DNA from 3 places in the Arthrobacter sp. KBS0702 genome. Region 3 is predicted to be linked to each of the others. Evidence: riboswitches for the same ligand, from Rfam matches in the RefSeq annotation. Region 3 holds a riboswitch; each other region holds the start of a gene.

The links. A riboswitch is a leader RNA that binds a small molecule or an ion and turns the genes downstream of it on or off. The one in region 3 is predicted to bind cyclic di-AMP.
Region 1: linked by a shared signal. The riboswitch ahead of FFF93_RS09270 (NlpC/P60 family protein) and the one ahead of FFF93_RS03385 (NlpC/P60 family protein) in region 3 are both predicted to bind cyclic di-AMP.
Region 2: linked by a shared signal. The riboswitch ahead of FFF93_RS02540 (hypothetical protein) and the one ahead of FFF93_RS03385 (NlpC/P60 family protein) in region 3 are both predicted to bind cyclic di-AMP.

Annotation. Positions count from the first base shown of each region.
Region 1 covers NZ_CP042172.1:2,019,439-2,029,172, forward strand. The annotation lists gene FFF93_RS09265 (dihydrofolate reductase family protein) at 1-400, shown strand, start outside; gene FFF93_RS09270 (NlpC/P60 family protein) at 486-1,232, opposite strand; cyclic di-AMP (ydaO/yuaA leader) riboswitch at 1,237-1,430, opposite strand; gene FFF93_RS09275 (hypothetical protein) at 1,602-1,856, shown strand; gene FFF93_RS09280 (hypothetical protein) at 1,853-2,749, opposite strand; gene FFF93_RS09285 (DNA alkylation repair protein) at 2,806-3,474, opposite strand; gene FFF93_RS09290 (anti-sigma factor) at 3,513-4,370, opposite strand; gene FFF93_RS09295 (RNA polymerase sigma factor) at 4,357-4,926, opposite strand; gene FFF93_RS09300 (DUF4397 domain-containing protein) at 5,087-5,788, opposite strand; gene FFF93_RS09305 (glycoside hydrolase family 16 protein) at 6,139-7,104, shown strand; gene FFF93_RS09310 (hypothetical protein) at 7,325-8,758, shown strand; gene FFF93_RS09315 (rhodanese-like domain-containing protein) at 8,881-9,734, shown strand, end outside.
Region 2 covers NZ_CP042172.1:528,245-537,978, reverse strand. The annotation lists gene FFF93_RS02560 (dodecin family protein) at 1-198, opposite strand, end outside; gene FFF93_RS02555 (winged helix-turn-helix domain-containing protein) at 542-1,414, opposite strand; gene FFF93_RS02550 (response regulator transcription factor) at 2,020-2,760, shown strand; gene FFF93_RS02545 (ATP-binding protein) at 2,764-4,371, shown strand; cyclic di-AMP (ydaO/yuaA leader) riboswitch at 4,480-4,666, shown strand; gene FFF93_RS02540 (hypothetical protein) at 4,666-5,394, shown strand; gene FFF93_RS02535 (glyoxalase superfamily protein) at 5,515-5,892, opposite strand; gene upp (uracil phosphoribosyltransferase) at 5,942-6,577, opposite strand; gene FFF93_RS02525 (phosphatase PAP2 family protein) at 6,644-7,405, opposite strand; gene FFF93_RS02520 (nucleoside deaminase) at 7,504-8,007, shown strand; gene FFF93_RS02515 (DNA glycosylase AlkZ-like family protein) at 8,031-9,272, opposite strand; gene FFF93_RS02510 (glycosyltransferase) at 9,322-9,734, opposite strand, start outside.
Region 3 covers NZ_CP042172.1:714,435-724,168, reverse strand. The annotation lists gene FFF93_RS03410 (glycoside hydrolase family 38 C-terminal domain-containing protein) at 1-2,950, opposite strand, end outside; gene fdhD (formate dehydrogenase accessory sulfurtransferase FdhD) at 3,057-3,926, opposite strand; gene FFF93_RS03400 (molybdopterin molybdotransferase MoeA) at 4,011-5,474, opposite strand; gene FFF93_RS17015 (DUF6457 domain-containing protein) at 5,471-5,758, opposite strand; gene FFF93_RS03395 (molybdenum cofactor guanylyltransferase) at 5,742-6,419, opposite strand; gene FFF93_RS03390 (HNH endonuclease) at 6,469-6,969, opposite strand; gene FFF93_RS03385 (NlpC/P60 family protein) at 7,202-7,942, opposite strand; cyclic di-AMP (ydaO/yuaA leader) riboswitch at 8,206-8,399, opposite strand; gene FFF93_RS03380 (M23 family metallopeptidase) at 8,512-9,333, opposite strand; cyclic di-AMP (ydaO/yuaA leader) riboswitch at 9,338-9,579, opposite strand; gene FFF93_RS03375 (metal-dependent transcriptional regulator) at 9,700-9,734, opposite strand, start outside.

The DNA of each region.
Region 1 (9,734 bases), 1.3 Mb from region 3:
TGAGCTGATGGCCGCCTACTGGCCGACAGCGGACCGGGACCCCTCCAGCACGCCGGCCGAGGCCGAGTTCGCGGGGATCTGGCGGGAGATGCCCAAGATCGTCTACTCCAAAACCCTGGAGCGCGCCGATTGGAACACAACAGTGGCGCGCGAGGTCGTCGTCGAGGAGGTGCTGGAACTAAAGGCGCAGGCAGGCGGCGACCTGGCCTTGGGCGGCGCCCAACTGGCAGACAGCTTCCGCCGGCTCGGACTCATCGACGAATACTGGATCTACATCCATCCGGTGCTGCTGGGGCGCGGCACACCGCTCTTCAAGCCCTCGGACAGCCGGACCGCGCTCACACTCGCCGAAACGAGGACGTTCGGCAACGGTGTGCTCCGGCTCCGCTACACCAGCTGAGCCGCACCGTACACGCGAAGGCCGGTGGCCGGCTGTCGTGGGGACAACCGGCCACCGGCCTTCGGGAGCAGTGCTTACGAGGTGACTACGCCCCGGCGCGGACGAAGGTCACGCCGCCGGTGGCCGTGAGCCAGGACAGCGGGTGCGAGATCGTCTGGTTGGATCCGTTCATGCCGCCGCTGATCGCCTGGCCGTTGCCGGCGTAGATGGCGACGTGGCCGGACTGGACGATCATGTCGCCGGGCTGCGGGTCGGCCACAACCTTGCCGTAGTTCATGAACTGCTGGGGACCCAGGTCACCAACCGGGATGCCGGCAGCGCCAAGGGCCTTCTCGACCATGGCAGTGCAGTCCTGGGTGATGCCGATCTGGCTATAGGCGGCCGAGAGCATCGCGGCGTTGATTCCGCCGGCCGCCGGGGCCGGGGCAACGGCTGCCTGGACGGTGATCTTCGGCGCGGCCGGCGCCTGAGCGACGGCGGGCGCGGCGGGCGCAGCGGGCGCGACCGGCGCAGCGACGGGCTTGGGCTGCTCGATCACCGGTGCCGGCGTGGTTGCCACCGCCGGGCGGTCGAAGCTGATCTGCACGGCGGAATCAGCAGTCACCGGTGCGGAGACCTTGCTCGCGACGTCGACGGAGGATGCGGGGGCGGTGTCGCGTTCTGCGGGTGCGGCGGCCGCGTTGGCAGCCATGCCGCTCGTCAGGACGAGGCCGGAGGCGGCCATAATAACTGCGGCCTGGCGGCCCACTGTGCCTGGCTTAACCGAAAATGCCGAGGTCCGTCCGGCAGGGGCGTCGGAACGATGGCGCGCAGCAGTAGTGCTTGAAGTCATGTTTGTAGCCTCTCCCAATGCCTGCGAGGTGAGCTGTCGGATTCGGATGGGAGACACCCGGCCGCGGACCCGCCAGAGCGGGCTATGCGGCTTCACCCCAAGACCTGCCGGAAAGGCAAGTCAAAAGTGGTTTCCCCGTCTCTGCCAGAAGGTTGCATTCGGATCCCGGGCCGCGGCAGAGTTAGGCAATCGGCCCGGAAGCGCCCGTATCGGAAACAAACAGGCACCCATCCACGGTAACGGTACCCGGCGGTAATGTCACATTCAGGTAACGACAGGGTGTCCGGGCGCGGAATTTTGCCTAGGGTGCCGGCAGCCGCAACGCATAGGATGAGGTCAGCCAGCATTCCTCAAACGGAGGGCCCCGATATGACCAGGCACTGTGTCGCCATCTGCCAGCTAAGCGATCAGCCGCAGGAAGACTTCGACGTCAACACGGAGCTATTGGTTCTCGAGGGCGGGGAAATCCACGTGGCGACGTGGGACGCCGAACCGCGCGACGGCGGATTCGACGTCCACGTGCTGAATGATCGGGTGGATGCACTCGGATTTATGGTGGTGACCGACTGGCAGTTCCTCGATGGCAAGGCGTACGCCGTGGTGGAGCGCCGGACGGAGCCTTAGGGAAGCCTGCCGAGGACCTGGTTGACCACGTCCGCGCCCTGCCGGGCCGCGGCGTCGAAGTCGAGCGTGTCCGCAGCATTGCCGTTGACGCTCTGGCGGCAAATGACGTCAACGCCGGCCTTTGTCCCGCCCACGTAGATTGCACCGACCCGTACCGGTCCGGACGTGAGTTGGGATACCGCGAAGGATTGAGCCGCTGAAACCTGGCCGGGCAGCCGGGCGATGTCCATCTGGGGTTTGGCCCCCAGCAGCGAGACCTCCCGGACGGTGCCGCAGGCGCTGTAGGCTTCGAGCCGCTGCCGGAATTCGGAGGGTCCCCCAGCAGACGCGGGATGAACGGCGCTCACGGAACGATAGGTCCCGGTCATTTTCATCGCGTTCTGGTCCTCCGGGGTGGAAGGAACCAGCAGTCCGCTGGCCAGGGTGCCATTGGCAGCGTTAAACATGAGGTAACTCTCGAATAGCTCGCACTGGCCCGGACGGATGCCACGCTTTGGATCAGAGATGTCCTGGTAATCGCCCCTTGCCCCGGAGGCGAGCGCCCGGGGATCGTCGACGCGCAGTTCCCCGGCACCTTGGAGCTTCACGCCTTGCAGCAGCGACTGGAGCTGGGCGTCCGAATAGTCCTGGCCGCCGCCCGTCGTCGGATTCATTGCCGGGGTGCTCTCCGGGCCGGCGCCGGACCCTGCGGTGCCGGAGCCTGCAGTCCCGGTGCCTGCCGCCTGGGACGCTTCCGTTGAGCCTGCGGCCGCGGTGCTGCTACCGGTCGAAGGGACGCCGACGGTCGGCGGGCCCGTCCCCGGCCCGCCCGCGCACGCGGCCAGCACGAGCGCTGCCGCCGCGGCGGCGGCACTGAACGTCAAGGCCCGGCGGTTCCCCTGGAATGTCTTCACGGCCTCAGTGTGGCGCCGGGCCGAGTCGGTGCACGAGGGCACTTAGGCCCGCTCGGCTACAGCCGCAGCCCCGGGCGATTCTTGCCCACGTCCGCAAGCACCCGGTGCACCGCTTCGCGGACCAGGCCACCACCGCCGTCCTGGGTCCCGACGGCGGTGTCCGCCGCAGTGCCAGGACCGTGGGCCAGTGTTCCCTTGGCTTGCCGCGCAAAGCCCTCCCAGTCGCCGCCCCCGGCACGGAGTCCGCGCAGCGGCGCCAGCAGGGCTGAGCGGCGCAGCCAAGGGTCTGGGTCCTGCAGCCACCGTTCCAGGACGGCCTCCGCCCGGCTCCGGCTGAGGCCGTCAAGGCCGGCGATGAGCGGCCCGACGACGTCGACGGCCAGCGGATCTGCCAGCTCGCGAAGGCGCGCGGTGCGCAGGAAGCCCTCGATCCGGGTCAGGTCCGAGTTGTCCAATTCAGCGAGGCGGGACTGCAGCAGGACAACGGCGGCGAGACGGCGTTCGAAGACGGGCACCGCCCACAATTCCGAGCTCAGCGCCGTGATCCCGTCGCGGCCGAGGTGCCGGTAGCGTCGGAGCGCATCCCGGACCGCGCCCCGGACGGCACCGACTGATGCACCATAGGACCCGAGTTCCGGACCGAAGCGGGCCTGCGCCTCCTCGGCCCGCTGCCAGGAACTCTCCCGCTGCAGCGCCGCGTCAATGAAGTCACCGGCCTCGCTCATGGTCCCATTCTGTCGCAGCCGGGGCCGCTGCCGGGAGATCACCCCTGCGCGGCGAACTTTCCGCGTGCGATGCTCTCGGCAGAATGGGCCGGATTCCCGTCGTAGGGCTCATTGGAGATATCCAACACCGGGTAGTCCGCCAGGTTCAGTCTCCCCGGCAGGACGAAGGACCGGGTCCCCTGGCCCAAGACCCCCAGGCTGACCATTTTGGACAGGTCGGCGGATCCCACCCAGACCTCGCGGAAGCCCGTAAGTTTCTCCTCCGGAAGGCTGATGACCAGCTGCCGGGAGCCGTCGGGAAGATCCTCCACCCGGGCGCTTCCACTGGCCGAGTGTCCGGCCAGCGGAGCGAGTGCAGTCTGGGCGATGACGACAGCGGTGGGCCGGGACGGGCTGGGTGCGGCCACCGGCGGCGCACCGGGGCCGAGGATGGTCAGGGCTGTCCAGGCCCCGGCAGCGCCAAGCAGGATTCCGGCGGCGGCACCGAGGAGCCATGGTCCCCGTTGCGGGAAGCTACCGCCACCTTGGCGGCCGCCTCGTTGCCGCCGGGCGCTCGGCCGGGATCCGGGGTCAGCCAGGATATCCCCGCCAGGCGCAGCGGGGTCTGCGGGCCCGGCGCCCTCGGCCGCAGGACCGGGGGCAGGACCGCCGAGTGGGTCGCCGGCCAGGGACGGGGAGAGCCCCAGGGCCGCATGAATGGCGGCCCAGTTGTGGCTGGCGGGCGCTTCCAGTTCGACGTGCTCGGGATTGACGGTAGCGACGAACACGGTATGTTGCAGCGCCTCAAGCGTCGAGGAGCATGCGGCGCAGCCGGCCAGGTGGCGAGCTTCCGACTCGGTAGCCGGCCGTTCGCCGAGCGCCAGCAAGTCAAGGAGATCGTCGTCAAGATGATCCATGTTCCACCTCCAGCCGTGACCGCAACCGGGCGAGACTGCGGCGGATATGACTCTTGACCGTGCCGAGTGGAAGGTTGAGCCGGGACGAGATCTGGTCGTGGGTCAGGTCTTCGAAGAATGCCAACCGCATGATGGCAGTTTGCGGGTGTCCCAGTCGCTCGAGCTCGTCTTCCAGCGTGAAGCGGTCCGCCAGTGCGTCGGCGTTCGGCCGGTCGGCGCCGGGCTGCGGGTCGTTGACCAGGCGCAGGGCGGCACGTTCAACGTCCCGCCGGCGGGACCGGGCGGACAAAGCATCGGAGATGGCGTTGCGGGTGATCCCGATCAGCCAGGCGGGCAGACGTGATGCCTCGGGGCGATAGCTGGTCCGCGATTTCCAGGCGCGAATGAAGACCTCCTGGGTGACGTCGTCGGCGGCGCCATGCTCGCGCAGCGCTCTCAGCGCCAGCGTGTGAATGAGGGGCCCCAGTCTGCGATATGCCTCAGCGAGCGCCCGTTCCTCGCCCGCGGCGAAGGCGTGGTCAATGGCAACGTTCCATTCACGATCGGCAGCCTCCATCAGGTGCTCCTTAGAGCGGGAATGAGACCCGTGGAACGCCATTATTCCCCCGGACCGCCCACCCTGCAATGGAGCCGGGCCGGAACAAGCGGCTGGCGGGGCCGCGATCGCAGCGGTCCCGCCACCCGGTTGGCGCTCAGTCAGCACCATGCTGGAACCCTTAGTCGTCGTGCCTTGACGACTTCACCACCTGCACGGCAACGCCAAGATTGTTGTCGGACAGGCTGCCCCACGCATAGACGATCGTGTTCTTGCCCTTGCTGACCTTCACGTCCGCGGGGCCAATCAGGGCCTCTGTGCTGCCCGCCGCCGCCACCGAGGCTGAGATGGTGCCCGCCTTGAGTGTGAGCTTCTTCTCGTGCGGGTTCTCGAGGCCCCTGATCACGGCTTTCCCACCGGCAAGGACGTCGACGGCGGGGGCTGCGGCTACGTGCCGGACCGTCAGTTTGCCCTTGCCATCGGGGCTTGCCGAGGTGTCGTTCTTGAAGAGGGTGGCCGTGGGCTTTCCGTCCGCCGTCAGGTGCGCAACGGCTGTGTAGTCCCGGCCTTCTTTCAGGTCAACTTCAACGGGTCCGATCACGGGGTTGTCGGCGCTCGTGGCATCCGCGCCCGTGATGGCGATCTTGTGCTCTCCCTCGCGGATGTCCAGCGGACCGGCCAGGCTTCCCGGCGTGAAGTTGTCCAGCGTCAGCTTTCCGTCCACCCAGACGTCCACGGTGAGTCCCGGGACGCCGTGGAGCACCGAGAGTTTCGCGGTGTCGTGGTCGTGGTGCTTCGCATTTGCCTGCGCGGGGGCAGCGAAGGTCAGTCCGGCCAGCAGCGTCAGCGCGCCGGCAGCTGCTGAGAGTGATTTCGTGTGCATGTGGAGCTCCTCATTGAGGCCCGAATGCGGGCGTTTTCGCTTACACCCTTACTACCGGCCGCGCCCCTGCCCCGGATGCAGCTGGCGGCACTTTAATTTCCGGCCCGCACGCGCCGCGGTTACGGACGGCGTTTTGCAAACAAAGGTCACGATCGAGTAACGTTGGCGGCTGGCCCGAGGGCCAGGCCCGAATGCAGGGCCCCGGATGCCCGCTTTTGCCGGGCACCGCCGCGCCGGCTGGCGCCTGCTCACCCTGTCCGCCCGGCGGGGCTGAAAGAGGTTGCAAGACTTTCCCCACCGGGTCGATCGCGCCGATCGCTTGCGCCAATTCAATATCCCGGAGGGGTCACTTGTTCAAGAAAATTGCCATCACCGTTACCCTCGGTGCCTTATCGCTGACCGGATGCAGTGCCGCGTCCACAACCGGTCCCACCGGGCCGAGCACGGCTGCCAGCCCGACGTCGTCCTCCCGGGCAGCCGCCCCGGCGTCGACGCCGGCCACGTCTTCCGCGCCCGCTCCCGCCGCGACCACCGCCACCGCAGCGCCGGCCGCTCCGCCCGCAGCCGCACCTCCCGGCCCCAACACTGCCCCCACGGCGCCGGCGGCAGCACCCGCGGCGCCGGCGTCACCCGCGGTCCCCCCGGCCCCGGCGGCACCCGCGGGCAACGGAGCCCAGGCCGCCGCCGCCTTCGGGTGGGGTCCAGTACTGGCCGGCGACGAGTTCTCCTACACCGGTGCTCCGGACGCCACGAAGTGGGGCGTCTTCAACGGCACCGGCCATGCAGGCAAGGGCGTCCGCAGCCCCCAGGCCTGGTCGGTGGCCAACGGTGTCGCCACGGTCACCGGAGATGCGGCAGGAACCACCGGCGGGATGTCGGCAAAGTTCGGCCAGCAAAAGTACGGCCGCTGGGAAACCCGTATGAGGACCAACGCCCGTGACCCCGAATACCACCCGGTGCTGCTGCTGTGGCCGAACAACAACACTTCGCCCAACTGTGCCGAGGTGGATTACGCCGAAGGCACCTCAAACACGGCTGCCATGAAGTTCTTCCTGCACTACGCCTGCAGCGGCGGGGACTTCCAGGCGACGGCGGCCACGCCAGTCGACACGACGCAGTGGCACAACTACGCGGTGGAGTGGACTCCGGCCGGCATCACCGGCTACATCGACGGCGTGCAAACGTTCACCGACAAGAACCCGGCGCACCAGCCCACGGTCGGAATGCACCAGACGATGCAGCTGGACTGGTTCCCCGACGGCACCGCCACCAGCCCGTCACAGATGCAGGTCGACTGGGTCCGCGTCTACCAGTAGGACTCGAGCGGCCCGGCAGCGCTCCTAGCGGTTGGATGTGGCCGCGACGCGGTGGGCAGGGGTCCAAATCCTCTGGTGCCGCAGAAGCACGGGGCGGAGGCTGGGCGCAGCACATCTTTCGACGGCAGGGAGTCCAGTCGTGCGCCCAGGTGCTGCAGCAACCCAAAACCCCAGAAGTTCCTCGCCGAGGCAACGCTGGTCACTGGCGTGCGCCGCTGCCGTGCTGGCGCTGACCGGTTGCACGCCGGGATCGCCGTCCCCTCCTGCCAGCAGCACCCCCGCCGCGTCCACCCCCGCGGCCGACGCTTCGGCGTCGGCGGCTGAGAGAGTCCTGTCGGACGAGGAACTGATGGCCCTCGTGGACCGGGCGATCAACGGCGCCCAACAGGGCACCGGGAGGGTGTCGAAAACCGCGGACCTGAGGTCGCGTCTTCAGGGGCGGCCGGAACCCGCGAACCGGGCCGCCGCCCAGCCCGGCGAATGCGGGGTCTTCCGGCCACGCAGCGCACCGACAAGCCGCGCCGACCTCGACATGAATTTCGCGGCAGGCGTCCTGACCCTCACCGGTGCGTGGTCACGCGAGACTGTGGCCTTCGTCCTGGCCAGGAGCGCGCCACGGGACGCCGTGGTCGCCGCGGATTTCGCCTATGCCGAAGAACAAGCCGTCGCCTGCGCAGACTTCCGACAGCTCTCGCCGGACGCGCCGCCGACCACTGTCCGGCTGCGGAGCGTGCCGGAACTCGGGGAACGGGCCTACGCCACGGTTTCGAGCCCCCAATCAACCCCGGGGACTCCCCCGGCCGCACGCACCGTTTCCCTTCAGGTCCTCAAGGGAACGGTGTCGTTCGGGCTGAGCCGTCAGGCACCGCCCAGTGCCTCCGCCGACGAACTCACGTCCGCGCTGTCGCCCCTGGTCCAATTGGCCCAAAAACTGGTCGCGGAGTATGCCGCCGACTCCCCCGCGGCTTCCCCGCCGCCGGCCAGCCCGACGGCCGGCGCGCCATCGAGCCCGAAGCCCAGCCCGCCGTCGGCGTCACAGACACCGGGCCCCACAGCATCCCGGCCGGCACCCCAACATCAGACTCCCGAGCAGCTGGCCCGGCTGCTGCAAGGCATTACCGGACCCAGCGGAAGCCCGGCCCAGGTGCTGGAGGGCCGCTACGCTCCCACCGCGCCGGCAGTCCCACCCGGCCCTTCAGCACAAAGCTGCACGTATGACGACGCCGCGTACCTCGCCTCATTCGGCGGAGCCGCGACCGTGGTGGCCGAGATCCCCGGCACGGGCCAGGCACTGGACCAGATCAGCCTGCGGCTCATCAGCCTGACCACACCGCCTCCGGACGCATCTGCCTTTGACCGCCGGGCTGCAGACCTCGGCAGTTGCACCTCGGTTCAGGAGCAGGTGCCGGGCGGCGCACCCCGGACGTGGTCGCCCCTCAAGCACCCCACCGTCGATACCAGCGGGCAAACCGGCTACGCCGTGGTGTACATGCTGCCCGACGGGACCGGCATCCGGCACGTTTTGGTCGGCGCCCGCAAAGGAAACCTGTGCGTCGAAACCGAAACCAAGACACTGTCCGACAGCGCCGTCCAGCAGGCCGCGGACGGTCTCGCGGCCACCATCAACAAGGTGATGGCCAGGGTGGGCGGCTAGGCCCCGCGTTCGCCGCCCACGCCAGCCCCAAGCCGCTTGCGTGATACCCCCAGGGGTATTATTATTGAAGTCAGAGGAGGAAGGAATCCCTTCCCCGTCTACCTCAAGAAGGAGCACCCTGAATGCTTATCGAGCGCATCTATGACGAAGACCTCGCCCAGGCCAGCTATTTCATCGGCTGCCAGGCCAAGGGTGAAGCGCTGGTCGTTGATCCCCGGCGCGACATCGCCGTCTACGAGAACCTCGCCGCCGCCAATGGCATGAAGATCGTGGCCGTCACCGAGACCCACATCCACGCTGATTTCCTCTCCGGCACCCGCGAACTGGCCGCCGCGACCGGCGCGACCGCCTATGTCTCCGGCGAGGGCGGAACGGACTGGCAGTACGGTTTCGACGCCGAGCGCCTGAACGACAACGACGTCATCACGCTGGGCAACATCACGGTCAAAGCCCTGCACACCCCCGGCCACACCCCGGAGCACCTTTCCTTCCTGATCACCGACGGCGCGTTCGCCGACCAGCCCGGCTACCTGCTCTCGGGCGACTTCGTGTTCTCCGGCGACCTAGGCCGCCCGGACCTGCTCGACGAGGCCGCCGGCGGCGTCGACACCCGCTTCCTCGGCGCGAAGCAGCTCTTCGCCAGCCTGCGGGACAAGTTCCTGACCCTGCCGGACCACGTCCAGGTCCACCCGGGCCATGGCGCCGGAAGCGCCTGCGGCAAGGCTCTGGGCGCGATCCCGTCCTCCACCGTCGGCTACGAACGGCTCTACGCCTGGTGGGGCCCGTACCTCGCGGCCAACGACGAGCAGGGCTTCATCAACGAACTCCTCGACGGCCAGCCCGACGCGCACGCCTACTTCGCCCGAATGAAGCGTGAAAACCGGGAAGGCCCGGCCGTCATGGGCAAGCGCACCCCGCTGGCAGAACTCCCCACCGCCGACGTCGCCGCCGGCCTGGCCGAGGACACCCTGACTTT
Region 2 (9,734 bases), 190 kb from region 3:
GTCCAGGACGAAGGTCACCTCAAGCACCACGTGCCAGGCCACGACGGCGCCGTCGCTGATTTCGACCTTCTGCTCCTTCACCCAGGCCCCGGTGACGTTGCGCAGGGTCTTGTTGGCCCGCTCGACGCCCTCCTTGATGGCGGCATCAAACGAGGTTTTGGAGTTGGAGCTCAGGGTAGTAATACGTGCAACAGACATGTTTCCTCCCAATAGTCGGCTCGACGGGACCGAGACTACGCCGAAGCCCCCAAACGCAACAGAGTCCAAAAGCCGCCGCCTCACCAGCGGCGGCTTCGCCGGATTTGGGGCCGTGCCCGCTTCGCGGTGCCCGCCACGCCGCGGCCCCAAAATCCGGCCTCGCCGCCTCAGCCGCGGAGCCCCGCGTAGTAGCGTTCCGGCGGCAGGGGCGCTACAGCGCAGCGGCACATCCCGAGAGCGCCGTTGTTGCGCGAGGAACGAGCGCAGGCGCCGAGGGATCTTGCCGCGAAAGCGAAAGCGCCCGCCCCCAAACAAGGGACAGGCGCTTTGCGGAAAGCTAAGGCTAGATGGAGTACTCCGGAGCGGCCCAGACAACGACCTCGGGGTGCTCGTAGAACCGGTAGCCCTGGCCGCGCACGGTCCGCACGGTGTTGGCGAGGCGGCCGAGCTTGGAGCGCAGCCGGCGGATGTGGACGTCGATGGTGCGCTCATTGGGAACCTCTTCGGCATTGCGCCACAGGCCCTCGAGCAGTTCGTCGCGGCCCACGGTGCGCGTGCCGTTCTCGACGAGGTAGTTGAGGAGCTCGAATTCCTTGAACGTCAGGTTCAGGGACTCGCCGTCGAGCGCCACTTCACGGCGCGCGAGGTCGATCAGCACACCGGACGGACGGGGGTCCTGCGGCTGCTGCAGCCGCGCGTTGTCGGCCCGCTGGCGGGCGCCGGCGGTCGGGTCGCCGAAGGTTGACCGGACGACGTCGAGCGCGGAACCCGGGGCAGACGCCGGGGCGACGGCGACGGCGGCGTAGCTTTCGGCTCCGGCGACGAGCGACTGGGCGTAGGCACGGATTTCCTGGGCCAGCTTGGCAATGGAGGTGCCGGCGGCGGCCGCGGTTTCCTCATCGATGCCCATGTAGAGCACAAAGCCGCGGGCCACGTTGTCGTTGGGCACGGGGCGGACCGGGCTGCCGTTGCCCGGGGCGATCACCGGAGTCGGCGCGGTGGCCGGCGAGGACTCGGCGGCGGGGACGGCGCGCAACTGGCCGTAGGAGTTGGGGTTGAAGCCCTGGGCGGCGTAACCGGGGGCGGGGAAGCTGCTGCCGCCTCCCGCGGGGCCGTAACTCGGACGGCCGCCAAAGCCCTGGCGGAGGCCGGATGCCTGGCCGGCCTTGTTGGCGTTACGGACGGAGATGTGGACGTATCCGGATGCAACTGACATGGAATGCTTACCTCAATGTGAATGGCCGTCATCGCGGCTCGAATGCTAGATCCCCGCAATGAGAACTGGGGAGGGGCGCCCGACGCTGGGCTGGGGGCGAATGCCTAGAAACGTTCTGGGGTGTAGAAGTTAGGCGTGCATTCGACAACAACGCATCTCGGTACCAGCTGGTGCGCTGATCCAGGAAGCTGCGGCTGCAGGTGCTGTTGAGTTCTTGTTCACATTTGAAGTGTGCAACGTAACAATGAGAACTAGCAAGTAACAATGGACCTCAAAGTCCGCATTGTGAGACAAAAAGGGCGATTGTAGCGCAAGTCACAATTCTGGCCAGTCAACGAAGCATGCTTCGTTTTTGTCCCCCGAGTGGTCAGCCAAGGGAAGTTGTCGAATATTGTTCGCCGAGCCCCTCCGTCGGCCGGAAATCGTTCACGGTAAGCCCGCGCGGCAAAATCACGGGGCCCGGAGTCCGCCGCCGCCGCCGTCCCAGCGGGCGGACACCCGCAGAACCCGGCCGGCGAGTTGATCCAGCTCGCTAAGCTGTGATTCACAGCTGGCGCACAGGATCCCCAAAGCCATCCCCTACTGCCGGATTGGAGAGTTGTCCCATGGCCACCTCGCACTCCATGACCAACAACCTGCCCACCCTTACGCACCCGGACGGGTCTCCCATCCGCGCTTTGGTGGTGGACGACGAACCGAGCCTCTCGGAACTCATGAGCATGGGGCTGCGGATGGCCGGCTGGTCCGTGGCGGTGGCGGCGGACGGCCCGGCAGCGCTGAAAGTCGCCAAGGAGTTCCGGCCGGACGTGCTGGTTCTGGACGTTATGCTCCCCGGCTTCGACGGCGTCGAATTGCTGGGCCGGATCCGGGCCTTCGCGCCGGAGGTTCCCGCCTTGTTCCTGACCGCCAAGGACGCCATCCAGGACCGGATCACCGGCCTGGCAGCGGGCGGCGACGACTACGTGACCAAGCCGTTCAGCATGGAAGAGGTCCTGTTGCGGCTGCACCGGCTGGTCCAGCGCTCCGGCGTCGCGGCCATGGACACCGCCGAGCTTGTGGTTGGGGACCTCGTCCTCAACGTGGACACCCGGGAAGTGACCCGTGCCGGCGAAGAACTCCACCTCACCGCGACCCAGTTCGAGCTGCTGCGCTACCTGATGGAAAACCCGAAACGCGTGGTCAGCAAGGCGCAGATCCTGGACCGCGTCTGGGACTACGATTTCGGCGGCCAGGCCAACATCGTGGAGCTCTACATCTCCTACCTCCGCAAGAAGGTCGACGCGGTCCACCCGCCGATGATCCATACCGTGCGCGGGGCCGGGTACGTCCTGAAACCGGCGGACTAGTCCGTGGCAGCCCCCGAGCGTGACCCCTCCGCCCCCGGCCGGGACTGGCGCAGCCCCTCAACCTGGCACCTGCGCACGCGCCTGGTCCTGCTCGCCATGGCTCTGCTCGTCGCGATCTGCGGCGCCGTCGGCCTGGTCAGCTACGCCTCGATGAATCTCTTCCTGACGAAGCAACTGGACTCCCAGCTGGACCAGGCCTCCGAGCGGGCGCGGGAGTTCGGCCGGCCCGGCAGCGGGGACGGGCGCCGGGACCCGCTTGAAGCGCGCGGCCAGGCCGTGGGCACCCTCAACGCCCGGATCCACAACGACGACGTCACCAGTGCCGGCTTCCTGGCCGAGGATGCCAGCCGGAAAGCCCTCTCCGCCGACGACGCCGACGTCCTGCTCGCGCTCACTCCCGACGAACCGGCAGTTGACCGGACCCTGTCCAGCGGCGCCTACCGTCTCGTCGCCGCGCAGACCCCGTATGGCGACGTGATCGTCACGGGCCTGCCCCTGAAGGAGAAGCAAGACACCCTGGCCTCGCTGGTGTGGACCATGGTGCTGGTCTCCGCCGGCGGTCTGGTCGTGATCGGATTGGCCGGGACGGCACTGATCCGGCGGACCATGAAACCGCTGGAGCACCTTTCAGAGGTGGCCACCAAAGTCTCCCGCCTCCCGCTCGACGCCGGCGAGGTCGCCCTCGCGGTGCGCGTGCCGCCGTCGGCCGCCAATCCCGGCACCGAGGTGGGCAGCGTGGGCTACGCCTTGAACCAGATGCTGGATAACGTCTCCAGCGCGCTTGAGTCGCGCCAGCAGAGCGAGATGAAGGTGCGCCAGTTCGTTGCCGACGCCTCGCATGAGCTGCGGACCCCGCTGACGGCCATCCGCGGCTACACGGAACTGATGCGCATGACAGAGCATTTCACCCCGGACGGCGAGAAATCCCTCGCCCGGGTGCAGAGCCAGTCGGAACGGATGACGACCCTCGTGGAGGACCTGCTCCTGCTGGCCCGCCTCGACGAGGGCCAGCCGCTGAAGTTCAGCGACGTGGATCTCTCCCAGCTCGCAATCGAGACGGTCAGCGACGAGAAGGTCATGGCCCCGGACCGCCTCTGGAAACTGGAACTCGCCGAGGAGCCCGTAGTGGTGCGGGGCGACGCTGCCCAGTTGCACCAGGTGCTGGCGAACCTGCTTTCCAACGCCCGCAAGCACACCGAACCGGGAACGACCGTGACTACAGCGGTGAAACGCACCAATGACGGCACCGCCATCGTCACGGTGACGGACAACGGCACCGGAATTGCCCCCGAATTCGTGGACCGGGTGTTCCGCCGCTTTGCCCGGGCAGACGCGTCCCGCCGGAACCCCGTCGGAACCGCGGCGCCGGCCGCAGTGCCATCCCGGGCGGGATCCCAGGCACCGCCGCCCGCCATGGCGCAGGCGCGCGCGGGCTCCCCCGCCACCTCCACCTCCCCTGTTCCGGCGGCGACGGCGGAAGGCACCAGCGGTCTGGGGCTGTCGATTGTGCAGGCGATTGTCGAGGCCCATGGCGGCACCGTCTACGTCACGTCCAGGCCCGGCCGCACGCAGTTCGCCGTCCGCCTCCCCGAGGCGGCTCCGGCGGCCTAGGAGAGGCAAGCCGCCACGCGGTTGAACGAGTCCTCCGTTACCTAAATGTGACATCCAAAGGAAAGTCCGGTACCGTTTTTAGGGTGCGGCCATCGATCTGGCCGCATATCCGGATTGACGCCAAACTCTGCCGCTTCCCGGATTCCGATGGATTAGGCAGAGACGGGGGACCCAGAGTTCCCGGGCATCTGCATCCATGCACCCTTGGGGTTAAGCCGCCACGTCGAGATTCCGTGCGGCCGGATTTTTGCATCCGAACCCGACAGCTAACTCCGTAGGCGTTGAGAGGCAAACATGACTGATTTCAAGGTACCCATGCGCCCAGAAGGCGCTAAACAGGCATCCGAAGCCGCGATCGCGCGCCACCGCGCCGAGCCGGCGAAGCGCACGACACTGTCCCGGGTTGGCGCCCGTGCGGGCTCCAAGGGCAAGCGCGCCGCCGTCGTGGCAACTGCCCTCGCGGTACTGCTGGGCGCAGGCGCCGCGGGCCAGGCCTCCAGCACGACGGCCCACACGGCAGACGCGTCCAAGGAATCGTCGCTGCAGAAGTTGGAGTTCGAACAGGTCGGCAGCAACGCCCCCGCGTCCCCCTCCACCGGCACCGTCGAAGCCAAGGCGGCGGAAGTCAAGCCCGCCGAAGCCCCGGCACCGCCGGCACCGCCTGCGCCGGTCGCCCCAGCCGCCGCCCCCGCCCCGGTGCAGCCGGTCGCCGTCGACGATCCGGCCGGCGCGCAGGCCTATGCCGCCGCACAGTTGCCCGTCCATGGCTGGGCTCCCAGCGAGATGCAGTGCCTGCAGAAGCTGTGGACCAGGGAGTCCGACTGGAAGACCACCGCCACGAACCCCAGCAGCGGCGCCTACGGCGTGGTCCAGGCCCTGCCGGCCGAGAAGATGGCAAGCGCCGGCGCGGACTACCGGACCAACTACCGGACCCAGATCAACTGGGGCCTGAAGTACGTGCAGGACCGGTACGGCTCGCCCTGCGGCGCGCTGAACTTCCACTACGCGAACAACTGGTACTAAACAGCCGCCACACGGGCCCCTGCCCGGCGAATTGTGAGGCCCTGGATTCACTGAATCCGGGGCCTCACGTGCGCCGGAAACCCGGCGGTCCGGCCGCCCGGGTTCGCCCGCCCCGGGCGGCTAGCCGTTCGGACGGCCCGGGATGTATTGCACCGCCCACTTGTTGCCGTCAGGGTCGGAGAAGTGGACGAAGTGGCCCCAGTCGTGGACGTCGATGTCGCTGACGTCCACGCCGTTGTCCTTAAGCTGCTTGTGGGCGGCCTCAATGTCGTTGACCACCAGCTGCAGGCCCGGGGCGGTGCCGGGCGGGGCATCGTTGAGGCCCTCGCCGATCGCAATCGAGCACCCGGAACCCGGCGGTGTCAGCTGGACGAACCGGATGCCTTCCGTGGGCCGTTCGTCGTAGTCGGCGTTGAAGCCCACCTTGTTGACGTAAAAATCCTTGGCGCGGTCCACATCGGACACCGGGACAAATACGAGTTCGAGTTTCCAGTCCATGGGCACAGGCTAGTCCCGGACGCCGGCCGCCGGAACCCCGGGGTGGCGCCTAGCCCGCGATGCCGTACAGGCGGTCGCCGGCGTCGCCCAGGCCGGGGACGATGTAGGACTTCTCGTTGAGCTTCTCGTCGATCGAGGCCAGCACGATCGTCACGTTGGCTTCCGAAAGCTCTTCCTCCAGCTTGGCCAGGCCCTCCGGCGCGGCGAGCAGGCAGATGCACGTGACGTCCGAGGCGCCGCGTTTGAACAGGAACTTGATGGCTTCGCGCAGGGTGCCGCCTGTCGCCAGCATGGGGTCCAGGACGAAGATCTGGCGGTCCGTCAGGTCCTCGGGGAGGCGCTCGGCGTAGGTGATGATGTCCAAGGTCTCTTCGTCGCGGGCCATGCCCAGGAAGCCGACCTCGGCCGTGGGGACCAGCTTGGTCATGCCTTCGAGCATGCCGAGTCCGGCGCGCAGGATGGGGACCACAAGCGGGGTGGGCTTGGTGAACGCCGTGCCGATGGTGGTGCTGACCGGAGTCTCGATGGTCACGGGTTCGGTGCGGACGTCGCGGGTTGCCTCGTAGGCCAGGAGCGTGACGAGCTCCTCGGTGAGCTGGCGGAAGACCGGGGACGGGGTGTTCTTGTCCCGCAGAACGGTGAGCTTATGGGCGACCAGCGGGTGGTCCACAACGAGAGTGCGCATGGGTCAAAACTATCACCCGGACGCCGGGGACCGTCCCGCCGGGCCGGGGGTATCGGCGTCGTCCGTTCAGCCGTTGCGGCTGTTCCCGGGGGCCCCGTCGCGCAGGTGGGCCTCGTTGTCGAACGTCGGAGCGGGGCCGGTGTGTTCCCGGCGCCGCAGCACGTGGAAGAGCCTGTGCGCCAGGATCACGATCCCCACCCAGCCCAGCCCGATGACCCAGCCGAAGATCACATCGGTCATCCAGTGGTGGCCGAGGTAGACCCGGCTCATGCCCATGGCGAAGATGAAGATCACACCGGCTGTGATGAAGCCGACCCGGGCGATCGTGCGCTTGACCTGCAGGCAGGCAAGGTAGACCACCAGCCCGATCACCACCGTGGTGTTCAGTGTGTGGCCGCTGGGGAACGACGGTGAGCTCTCGTAGGGCGGCACGGCGTCGGCGTGGTCGGGCCGGGTCCGGCCGATCAGCTTCTTGCCCAGTGACGTGGCAGTCACCGAAACCGCGGCGGCACCTCCGATCAGGATCAGCGGCCGCCAGGTTCGGGAGACCCAGATCAGCAACGCCGTCAGGATGCTGCCTAGGATCGGCATGCCGATGCCGCCGCCGATGTTCGTGAACCCGGTAACAAAGGAGTCCAGGCCCGGACTGCGCAGCTGCTCCATGTAGGAGAGCATCGGCTTGTCCAGGTTGGCCAGGCCGGCGTCGTCCACGACGTTGTCATAGACCTCCGCGCTGGTCAGGGCCAGGGCCACGACCACCACGCCGCCGATCAGCATCGTGATCCACAGCGCGGCGTACGGCACCACCCACTTGCCCCAGCGCCGCATCAGCCAGCTCTCAGTCCTGGTGCTCACTGCCGTCTCCCGACTTTCCGGTACACCGCGAAGGTGCACAGCCTGCTTAGGATCGAAACTACCATTGACCCATGACTACCCCCGAGCCCCGGCATGCGGAATGGATGGGTCTGGCCCTCACCGAGGCACGCCGGGCGCTGGCCACCGCGGACGTGCCGATCGGCGCGGTCGTGATCGGACCTGACGGTTCGGTGCTCGGCGCGGGACGCAACGAGCGGGAGGCGCTCGGGGACCCGACCGCGCACGCCGAAATGGTGGCCATCCGGGAGGCAGCGTCCCGGCTGCGCGCCCGCCGCGCGCTGGAAGGCCTGAACGACGACGGCTGGCGGCTTGAGGACTGCACCCTGGTGGTGACGCTGGAGCCATGCGCCATGTGCGCCGGCGCCGTGGTGCTGGCCCGGATTCCGCGGGTGGTCTTCGGCGCCTGGGATGAGAAGGCCGGGGCCGCCGGTTCCGTGTTCGACATTCTCCGCGAACGGCGGCTCAACCATTGGGTGGAGGTGTATGGCGGCGTCCGGGAGCAGGAGTGCGGGGCGCTGCTGCGGGACTTCTTCGCGGCACACCGCGGCGCCTGAGGCCGCCGTTCGCGGTGCCTAAGCTACCGCTCCGCGGTGGCGGTCGTGGACGCCCGCAACGCGTCGATCCGTTTCTGCCGGGACGCCGGCGAGTCCAGGCTGAAGGCCCGGAAATCGCCCAGGTCCTCCCTGATCCAGGTCTCCACCTCGGCGATCCTCCGGTCCACGGCGGGCGTAGCCTCACCAAAGACCCAAGCTGCGATCCGCCCCTCGGCGGGGTCGTACTGCCACAGGCCGATGATCCGGCCGCGGTCGAGGATCGGATGGTCCGGCAGGTCGGCCTGCAGCGCGAGCCGGCCCAGCGCAGGTTTGTCCTGGTCCTCCCCGGCCAGCAGTTCCGCCGCGTTCCGGCGCAGCAGCACCAGCGAATCGGTTCCGGCAAGCAATTGGATTTGTTCTTCGGCAGGTTCTTCGAACGCGGCGAGCCCGGCGACGTCGTCGGGCAGCATCCAGAGCGGGTCCCCGCCGGCGGCCGTGGGGACTTCGACGGCGCCGACGGCGGCGAGCGCGGCCTTGCTCTGCGCGACCGTAAAGCCGGTGAACCACTGCGACTGCTTGAAGGTGGCCCCTCCGGTCCAGCCCAGGTAGCGCCGGATCAGCTCGGCACGGACCTCCTCGTCGCTGAGGGTGCTTGGCGCCAGGTTCCAGGGTTCGTAGGCGTAGCGCTGCTGGTCGAGCCGGCCGGTCGCCGGGACGCGACGGATCCGGCCGTCCGCCTGCAGGATGCCAAGAGCAGTGGGCAGCGTGGTGGCGGCACCCTTCTTCTTGCCCTCCTCGCCAAGGTTGCGCACCGATTCCCCGAGTTCGTCCTTGAGCTGCCGCGGGTCCAGCGGGACTCCGGCTTCCGCGAGGGTGTGCAGCACCTGCTCCTCGAGCAGCGCGATCTCGCCGCGGTCCACGCCAAGCCTGCCGACGACTTTGAAGCTTGCTTCGGCCGGATCCCGTCCCAGCCGCAGCGCCCACGCAAAGTCCTCCCTGCCGAGCACATACGTGCAGCCGCGCGCCGTCGGGAGTTCCAGGATCCGGTGGGACTGCACGTCGGCGTCCACCTGTGCGCGCCGGATGCCCGCCCGGGCGAAGAGCGTGAGGTACGGGTTGGCCCCGCCCACGGACCGCGCCCAGCCTGCCCGGGCAAGAATTTGTTCCGCCGTGCACCCCGCCAGCGAGCCGTCCAGGCCCTGCCGGTGCCACGACCAGGCACGGAGCCGCCCGGTGGTGAGGCTCTCGACGGGTGGCAACTGAACGGTCATCGGCTCGGTGGTCATGGGGTCATTCTCCACCCGTAGTCGCTGTTTTGAGCCGTGGCATCGACAACTACCGCGGGCCGGCTGGGTGCGACGGCGGCTCAATTCCGAGGATCGCCAGGACAGCCCGCGCCGTGGCGTCCCAGCCCGGAAGGCGCTTCCGCGCGGCCTGGGCTGCGGCCCGCCATTCGGCGCGGAGCGCGGGTTCGGTGAGCCAGCGGCGGATGACGGCGGCCAGCGGCGCCGGGTCCTCGGCGAGTGCGACGGCGGCGCCCGGCAGACCTGCCGCGTCCGGGGCGCCTTGGCTGCCCGCGGCGGCCGCGGGGGTTCCTGCGGCGAGCGCCTCCACGGCGCCCGTGCCCTGCCGCACGATGACGGGAATGGCCCGGGCCAGGGATTCGGTGACCACCAGCCCGTAGGTTTCGGCGCGCGATATCAGCAAGCTGAGGTCGGCGGCGGCCCATTCGGCGTCCAGCGCGGCTC
Region 3 (9,734 bases):
CCCCGGGTGCATCCACGGGCCGCTCCAGGAGATCCACGGTGAGCACTCCCGCGGCGTCGAAATTGGCTGAAACCGTGCCGGATGAGCGCTCCCCGAGGGATTCGTAGAGCCTCACGATCACGTCGCCCGAGCCGTCCTCCGCGAGTTTGACCGCCTCGACCACGAGGGCGGGATTGGAGACCGTGAACAGCGGCTCGACACCGCGGGCACCCCTGACCACGCGCGGTGCGAGGTTGGTGCGGTAGCCCTCCTCGACGGCGTCGGCTATCCCGGCGCCGGGCCGGACGGTGACCGTCAGCTCGTGCGGACCACGGTCGGCGTTCGGGTCCGGGTACTTGGGAGCCCGCAGCAGCGAGACCCGGACCGTTGTGGTGGTGCCGCCGTCATCCTCTCGAACGGCGCGGGTGACATCGTGGCCGTAGCTGGCGGCGTTGGAAACCGCGACGCCGTAGCCGGGCTCGGCCACATGGATCCAGCGGTGCGCACAGATCTCGAATTTGGCCGCCTCCCACGAGGTGTTGAGGTGGGTGGGACGGAAGACGTGGCCGAACTGCGTTTCCGAGGCGGAGCGGTCGGCCCGGACGTCGAACGCGAAACCAAGCTTGAGCAGTTTCTCGCGTTCCTGCCAGTCCACCGCGGTGGTGATGGCCAGCGAGGACGCACCGGGTTCCAGCAGGATCCGCTGGGTCACGGCGGAGGCGCCGGCCAGCCGCTCCACCACGACGGCGGCAGCGTCACCGAGGCGTTCCAGGGTCACGGAGCGTGCCTCGGTCAACGCTGTGACGTTGCGTCGGTAGAACGCGTCAATGTCCCACGCGTCCCATTCGTTGGGCGTGTCCCGGTGCAGTTCGAGGAGGTTGCCGAACTGGCCCGGGGCGATCGCCTCGCGTCCGCTGCCGTAGTCCTTGAGCGACACCAGCAGGCCATCGGCGTTCACCTCGGCGCGGATGATCCCGTTGTCCAGCACGTAGCCGCCGCCGGCCGTCGCGGACCGGACGGGCGCGGCCGTGCGGAGGGGGATGCCGCCGGCGAGGGCCGGTACACCGTGACGGGCGTGCGGGGCGGCGTTGAGCAGGAACTCCTGCCCTCCCTCCCCCAGGATGGCGCGGGCGGCCTCGGCGATGATCGCCTCCAGGTCGCGGGCGACGGCGTCGTAGTTCCGCTCGGCGTCCTGGTGCACCCAGGCGATCGAGCTGCCCGGCAGGATGTCATGGAATTGCTGCAGCAGCACCAGCCGCCAGAGCCGCTTGAGCTCGGCCGCCGGGTAGCGTGCGCCGGCACGGACGGCAGCCGTGGCGCACCACAGCTCGGCTTCCCGCAGCAGGTGCTCGCTGCGCCGGTTGCCCCGTTTGGTGTTGGCCTGGCTGGTGTACGTGCCGCGGTGCAACTCGAGGTACATTTCGCCCACCCAGACGGGAAGCCCCGGGTATTCCGCTTCGGCGGCGGCGAAGAAGTCCGCGGCCGCGCCGAGCCGAACCCGCGGGGATCCCTCCAGATCCGCGGTGCGCCGTGCCGCGGCCAGCATTTCACGGGTGGGTCCGCCGCCGCCGTCGCCGTAGCCGAAGGGAAGCAGGGACATGGTGCCGCGTCCGTGCTCCCGGTAGTTCCGCTCCGCGTGCGCGAGTTCCCGGCCGCTGATTTCGGCGCTGTAGGTGTCCACCGGGGGGAAATGCGTGAAGAGCCGGGTGCCGTCGATCCCTTCCCAGTGGAAGGTGTGGTGCGGCATCCGGTTGACCTGGTTCCAGGAGATCTTTTGGGTCAGGAACCAGCGGCTCCCGGCGGCCTTAACGATCTGTGGCAGCGCGGCTGAGTAGCCGAAGGTGTCCGGCAGCCAGGCCTCCCTGCACTCGACGCCGAACTCGGCTAGGAAGAAGCTCTTGCCCTCCAGGAACTGGCGGGCCATGGCTTCGCCGCCGGGCATGTTGCTGTCCGATTCGACCCACATGCCGCCTACCGGGACGAACTGGCCGGTCTTGACCTTTTCCCGGATGCGCTCGAAGAGCTCCGGGTAGGACTCCTTGATCCAGGCGAGCTGCTGCGCCGAGGAGCAGGAGAACACGAACCCGGGGTCCTCGTCCATGAGCGCCACCACGTTGGAGAAGGTCCGCGCGCATTTCCGGATGGTTTCCCGGACCGGCCACAGCCAGGCGGAGTCGATGTGCGCGTGGCCGGTCGCGAGGAGGCGGTGGGCCGAGGCGTAGGCCGGCCGGGCCAGCACCTCGGCGAGCACCGCCCGGCCGGCGGCAGCCGTGCCCGCCACGTCGTCCGGGTCCATAACGTCCAGCATCCGTTCAAGGGCGCGGAGGATCTCGTGCCGGCGGGGCAGCTCCATCGGCAGTTCGTGCATCAGCCCGCTGAGGGTCCAGATGTCCTGCTGCAGCTCCCACACGGCCTGGTTGAGCTCGGCGATGACGACAGGGCCCAGCCGGTACTGCGGCTCGGATCCGGCGGTCGCCTTGTCGCCGTAGGGGGTCGCCGCGAAGGTCCAGCCCTGGGACAGGTCCGGGTTGGCCGCCGCCTCGACGTAGAAGTCCACGGACATCCCGCTGCCCAGCAGCTTCAAGGGAATGTACTGGTTGCGCGGGGAGATCGCCTTGATCACGGTGCCGTCGGCCCGCCAGGCGGTGCCCTCGCATTGGAACCCCGGAAGGTCGCTGCTGAAGCCGAGGTCCACGAGGATTTCCACGCAGGTGTCCGCCGCACTGCCCCAGGAATCGGGAACCTCGCCCTGGAGCCGCAGCCACTTGGTGCTCCAGGGCCGCCCCCAGGCCTCCCCCTGCTCCTGCGGCGTGAACTGCTGCCGCACCGCCTCGAGCGCCGGGACGGGTTCGCCCGGCGCCTCCCAACTGCTCAGCGTGAGCGGCGCGCTGCGCGGGTAGACCGCGGGGATGATGCGTTCGCGCAGAAAGCGGTCCAGCCGGACTTCCGTGAGACGGCGGTCGTCGTGCAATGTGATCCTCTTCGCGCTGGTGCCGGTGGTTCGTGCGGGGTCGAGTCGTGTGTCCAGTCGATGGATAAAAATCTACGTCGGCCGCCGCGGTTAAGCCAACGCGCGCCTAGTCGGTGCCCTCCGGGGAGGACACGCGTTCGTGGCCGGCGTAGACGTTGAGCGTGGTGCCACGGCTGAACCCCGCGAGCGTCATTCCGCTGGCCTCGGCGAGTTCCACTGCCAGGCTGGAGGGGGCGCTGACGGCGGCCAGCACCGGGATTCCGGCCAGCGACGCCTTCTGCACGAGTTCAAAGGACGCCCGGCCCGACACTTGGAGCACGGTGCCGCTCAAGGGCAGCAGGCCTTCCCGCAGCGCCCAGCCGACGACCTTGTCCACCGCGTTGTGGCGGCCCACGTCTTCCCGCAGGCAGAGCAACTCGGCGGAACCGTCGTCGGAAATCCGGAAAAGTCCCGCGGCGTGCACGCCGCCGGTGACGTCGAAGACGGCCTGGGCTTCCCGCAGCCGGTCCGGCAACGAGGCGAGTGTCTCCACCGGCACGGTCAGCGGGTCGTCGGCGGGGTGGAAGTGCGAGGACTTACGCACGGCGTCGATCGAGTCGGTGCCGCAGATCCCGCAGGAGCTGGAGGTGAAAAAGTTGCGCCCGGTATCCGGCCGGACGACGTCGGGGCGCAGTTGCGCCTCCACGACGTTGAAGGTCTGGACGCCGTCCTCGTCCTCGCCGGCGCAGAACCGCAGGGAGACGAGTTGCTCCGGCGTCCAGATGACCCCCTCGGAGACCAGGAACCCGGCGACGAGGTCGAAGTCGCTGCCCGGCGTCCGCATGGTGACCGAGTAGGAGAGGCTGCCCAGCCGGATCTCGAGTGGCTCCTCGACCGCCAGCACGTCCTCCCGGTGCCGGACCGGGAACTCCAGCGCCTGCGGCGAGCCGTCCAGGACAAATTTGTGCACCTTGCGGCGCTGTGTCACGCGGCCCATCCGATACTCCTCATCAGCATTGCATTCGGGGTCGGCCGCCGGCGGCGGCACGCCCCTGGATCAATCATGAACTCTGCCCGCGCCTCAGCCAAGCAGTCCGCTCCAGTCCACCGGGCCGTCCGCGGCCGGCTTCCGGGCGGCACGCTTCGTGGCCGGCTTGGCGGGCGTCTTCGCCGGGGCAGGTTCCGGCAGCGCCGCGCCCCACGGCAGGGCAAACGCCGGCACCGGCTCGCCCAGCTGCACGCCGTGCGGCGGGACCACCAGGACGCCGTCGGCGGCGGCCAGTCCGCGCATCATGCCCGGACCGGTGTGCTGCGCCGGCGATGCCATCCCGTACACCATGCGGAACGGCATCAGCCGGGTCCGGCCGGGGTCGGGGTCGATCATGGTTCCGCACGGCACCTCGGTCACCGGAGGCGGCGTTCCGTGGCCCAGGGCGGCCAACAGAGGGGCGCCGAGGGTGGACAGCGCCATCATGGCGGCGAGCGGATTTCCGGGGAGCCCGATGATGAAGCGCCCGTCCGGCAGTTCCGCCAGCACCGCCGGGTGGCCCGGGCGCATGGCGATCCCGTCGACCAGCAGCCGGCCGCCCAGTTCCGCGACCGTTCGCCGGAGATGGTCGGTGCCAGAACGGCCAGTGCCGCCGGTGGTGATGACGACGTCGGCCGGCAGCGGTTCCGCGGCGTCACCGGCGGCCGGGCCGGCCTGCGCCGCCGGGGCGTCGGTGTCTTCAAGGGCGGCGAGCCACTCGGCGTCGGCGTCACCGATCTTGACCTCACCGGCGAAGATCCCGCCGAGCATTTCAACGACGGCGGCCAGCTGCGGCCCGAAGGTGTCCCGCACCTCGCCCGGTTCGGGGACGCCGCTGCTGACGACCTCGGAGCCGGTGAGCACGAGCCGGACCACGGGCTTGCCTAGGACCGGCAGCTCGTCGTGTCCGGCGAGGGCTGCCAGGGCCAGGTGCGCGGGGTTAAGGACGGCGCCAGCCTTGATGAGCACCTCACCGGCGGCGGCTTCCTGCGCGGCGTTGCGGATGTGGTCGCCGTTGCGCGGTTCCCCGGGCTTGGCCCCGCCGCCGAGTTTCAGGACCGGCAGCCCGTCCTCGTCCGGGGCGATGACGCCGCTCTCACTCCGGAGCACGGCTTTCGCGCCCGCCGGGATCAGTCCGCCGGTGACGATCGGGCTGGCCTGGTGCGGGGCCAGCCGCTGCCCGGGCTCGGCGAGGATCCAGGGGCCGCTGCCGTTGACGGCCCAGCCGTCCATCGCGGAGGAGGCGTAGTGCGGCATGTCATGCAGGGCTCTCAGGTCCTCGGCCAGGGTCCGACCCAGCGCATGCCGGAGCGGCACCGGTGCGGCCGGGATGGGGGTGGCGCAGTCGAAGGCCAGCTGCCGCGCCTCCTGCCAGCCGTGTGCAAGGTGCCGGTGGGGAGCCTCGGCGGAATCTCCGGAGGCTCGGTCGTCGGGGACCGAGGCGGCGTCGGCGGCGGCATGCCGCGTGGGCGGGGGATCGTCGGGGCCGGCGCTGCTGTCGGGCGGCTCAGGCGTCATGCCCCGGGAGCCTCGGCGGCGGCGTATTCCTTCGCGAGTTTCCGTGCCACGCCCATGGCGGCCTGCATCGACACACTGTCTGGGGCCTGGCCTGAACCCGAGGCCAGGCCGGCGGCGAAGCCCGCGATGAAGGTGGTCAGCGGCGCGGCGGGGCGGACGATGGAATGCGCCGCCACGCCAGCCAGTCCCAGCACTTCGTTGATGTCGATTTCGACGTCGTCGAGCTCCAGGGCCTGGAGCAGCGCGCGGCACCAGTCTTCCAGCGTTTCATCCTGGCTTTTCACTGTTTGCCTCCAAAGTCGAATTCGGCCGCTCCGTCCCGGACCGGCCTAAGCCGGGGTCTGAAACCCCCAGCGCGGAAGCGTCATCCCAGGTGTCCACGTCATCGGTGGAACCCGGCGGAACCGGAACCTTCCGCAGTTCAAGACTAGCAAGCAGGGCGAAGACGGAAGCCCCCTCGAGGGCGTTCCGCCGGGCCGCGTCGTCGACGGCGTGTTGTAGCGCGGCTGTGCGATAAAGCCCGACGAGGGGCTGGGTGCGCCCGTCCGACGAAACTGCCATGACCCCGTCGCGGCCGGCCGGGACTCCCGTGCGGCCCTCCTCGCCTGCAGCCAGCAGGGTGCCGACGGCGGCGGCGACCCGCGGCATGTCGCAGGCGAGCACCAAGGTCAGAACGGCGGGGCTGTTCCCGGTCCCGGCCAGGGCGTCGAGCCCGGCAGCGATTGCGGCGGCAGGTCCGGCGAACGGGGGGTCCTCGCGGCAGCCCAGCACCTCCGGCGGGAGGCCGCCCACCTGCGGGCCGACCACCACGGCCCGGCGCGCACCACGGACTGCCGCGAGGGTGAGTTCCAGCAAGGTGGCGCCGTCAACCGCCAGCTGGGCCTTGGGCACGCCGCCGAGCCGGGAGGACCTGCCCCCGGCGAGGATCACGACGTCGAATTCCACCCGCCCAGCCTAGCCGCAGCGGCCGGCACAGAGTGCAAGCGTGGGCCGTTCAGTGCGCCTTTTCGGGGAGCAGGAACGGGTCCCACGCCGGCGTCGGCTTCTCCAGTTCCTTGATCTGCCAGATGGTGCCTTTCGGTGGCCCCGGGACGAAGCCGAGTTTCCAGCCCATTTCCGCGGGCGTATGGTCCCCCTTGGCGTTGTTGCAGCGCAGGCAGGCGGCGACGAGGTTCTCCCACGAATCCGCGCCGCCCCGGGACTTGGGCTGGACGTGGTCGATGGTGTGGGCAGCTTTGCCACAGTAGGCGCAGCGGTGGTTGTCCCGGCGGAGCACTCCCCTGCGGCTGACCGCCGTCATGGTGTTGTATCGGGGCCTGATGTACCTGTTCAACAGGATCACCGAAGGGCGGCCGAGGATGTCCTGCGGGCCCACCACGGGATCGTCGCCTTCGGCCACCACGCTGGCCTTCCCCGTCAGCACAAGGACCAGCGCCCGGCGGAAGGTGACTACCGCCAGCGGTTCATATCCAGCATTCAGAACGAGAGTGCGCATCCGCATACCTCTTCACGGCCGCACCCGCCAGGGGCACGAGGGCCGGCTGCCCTGTGCATGGTCGGGCTATGGATCGACACCACAAGAGTAAACACCGGGAGCCCGGATTACCGAATTTTTCTTATCCCGGGCGCGCGCGGCACGGCCCGGCGGCGGGTCCGCCAACGCAAAGGACCCCTGCCGCGGGGCAGGGGTCCTTCACAATGCTTCCGGCGGGCGCCGGGATTCAGTCCTAGCCGCCGACGCGGATGAAGACCGGGCCGGAGCCTACGTTGACGCTGTAGAGCGCGGTGGTTCCGCCGTTCCAGCCGCCGTGGACGGCCATGCCGTTGCCGACGTAAACAGCGATGTGGGCCATGCCCATGCCGCCGTTCTGGTAGTAGGCGAGGTCGCCCGGCTGAGCCTCAGCGGCGCTCACGGTGCGGCCCAGGGACAGGTAACCTGCCGGCCAGCCGTGGTAGTTGATGCCCACTGCGGCAAGTGCGTTGGTCGCCAGCATGGTGCAGTCCTGGGAGACGCCGATCTGCGCGTAGGCAGCTGCGGCGATCGAAGCGCCCATGCCGCTGACAGCAGCCGGAGCCTTCGTGGCCAGGGAAGCCGTCACGGCGGTGCCGGTGGAAGCAGCAGCTTCCTTGACCTGGACAACCGGCTTGGGTGCCTCGACCGGGGCCGGTGCGGTGGTGACAGCAGGCTTCTCGTAGGAGATGGCGATGCTGGAGGCCGCGGAGATCGTGGCCGGTGCGGTGGACTGTACTTCCATGGCGGAAGCAGAAGTCGATTCGCGCTGAACGTTGGTCTCGGCAGCGTTGGCTGCGATACCGCTGGTCAGTACCAGGCCGGAGGCTGCAGCGATAACCGCGGCCTGGCGACCCATACCACCGGCGTTGTCGCCGACGGCCTTAGCAATGACAGCCAGCGAGTTGGTCTTGGTGACCTCCGCGCGGTGGCGTGCAATGGTTGCACGAGTAGTCATTCAGTTCTCTCTTTCGTGATCCTTTTGTCCGCGCTTTTACAGGCGGGACTGAGGACGCTCCGGCATCTTGGGGGTACGCCGGATCGCCCCGAAACGGGTTTCTTTAGCGAAGGGTGTACTGCGAAGACGCGCCAAAAGCGGGAACTGCGTTGTGAGATCCAGTCCGGGCGCCGGCAAGGGCCGCGCGGAGCATGGAGTTCAGCGGGCTCAAGTGAGCCTCGCCAGCGCGAGAACGCGCAGCATTGTGGCGTGAAGACACGAAAGTAGCCTCTCCCAATGCCTACGAGGTGAGCTGTCGGATTCGGATGGGAGTCACCCGGCCGCGCCGCTTCCTGGGAAGCTTTGCGACTTAACCCCAAGGTCTTCTTGCGAAGACCAAAATTGGTTCCCCCGCCCCTGCCAGACGATGTCATGCGAACGGACCTTGAGCGGTGGCAGAGTTAGGCAATCCACTCAAGAGCGCCAACTTCGGTGAAGTTGGCGTGCTTCATACGGTACAGCAGTTAGGACTCAATGTCACATTCAGATCACGGCGTGTCACAGAAATGCGAGTGGTCCCTCGGGTCGGTCTAAAGCCAGCCCAGCGGATCAACGACTTCTCCGTTGACCATCACCTCGAAGTGGAGGTGGCAGCCGGTGGAGGCGCCGGTGGTTCCGCTCATCGCCACCACATCGCCGCGGGAAACCTGCTGGCCCACGCGGACGTTTGAGGACGACAAGTGGTTGTACGTGGTCTCCAGGCCGTTGCCATGGTCGATCACGACGCGGTTGCCGCCCCCGTAGGGGTGCCAACCGGTAAAGGTTACGGTGCCGCTGGCCGCGGCGTGCACGGGGGTGCCGCACTGGGCGGCGTAGTCCTGGCCGCGGTGGAATTCGCCCACGGCCCCCGTGATGGGACTGATCCGGTAACCGAACGGCGAGGCGGTCACCATCACGTCCAGCGGTGCCCCCAGGCTACCGGCCGAGGCTGCCCTGGTAATCGTGCTGGCCGACTGGGCACTGAGCAGCTGCTTGAGCTTGCCATCCGGGTCGCCCTTGGTGGTGATAGCCGTGCGGTTGAAGTCGATCTGGGCCGCTGAGGCCTTGACCTCGGGCTGGGCCGCGGCCGACACAGAGCCGGTCTTGGCGGCGTCGTTGGCCATGACCGGGCCAGTGGCCGGGACGCTGATGGTGAGGACCAGTCCAGTGGCCGCCAGGGCGATGCCTGCCTTCTGCCCAACGCCGCTGACGGCGGCGAAGTCTGTCATCTGGCGGAACGCGCTGCGCCGGCCGCGGCGTTCATCGCGGTGCGCGTCACGCGGGCGCTCGGCGGTCACGACGGCGGCGGCCGGGCGCGGCTCCGGAGCGGGACCGGTCGCGCGACGGCGGCCCCTGACGGTCTGGGTGGTCAAGTACGGTTCCTCTCTGGATAGCCTGCGAAGTTAGCTGTCGGATTCGGGTCAGAGAGATCAAAGACCCGGTCCGCCGATGCAAGCATCCAGACACAGGGACATCCAGGGAGGCCCTCGTAGAGTTTGCTTGCCGCTAGCGGACTTCACCCCAAGGCTGTTGAATCAACAGCCGCTTGTGGTTCCCCCGCCTCTGCCAGAAGGTGACTCGCCTACTGATCCGCTGGCAGAGCTCGGCTTCGGATCAGATAACGCTTTAGTATCAGTGCCAGTGCTCAACTATAGGGGATTAAGGCAAGCAGTAATAATTTCGTTATCTCGCCTGTGCACAACCCCTGGCCGGCCCCGGGCATGCCCGCCCCGCGCGAGCTACCCGAGAGTAACAAAGACGTGGGCTGCAACCT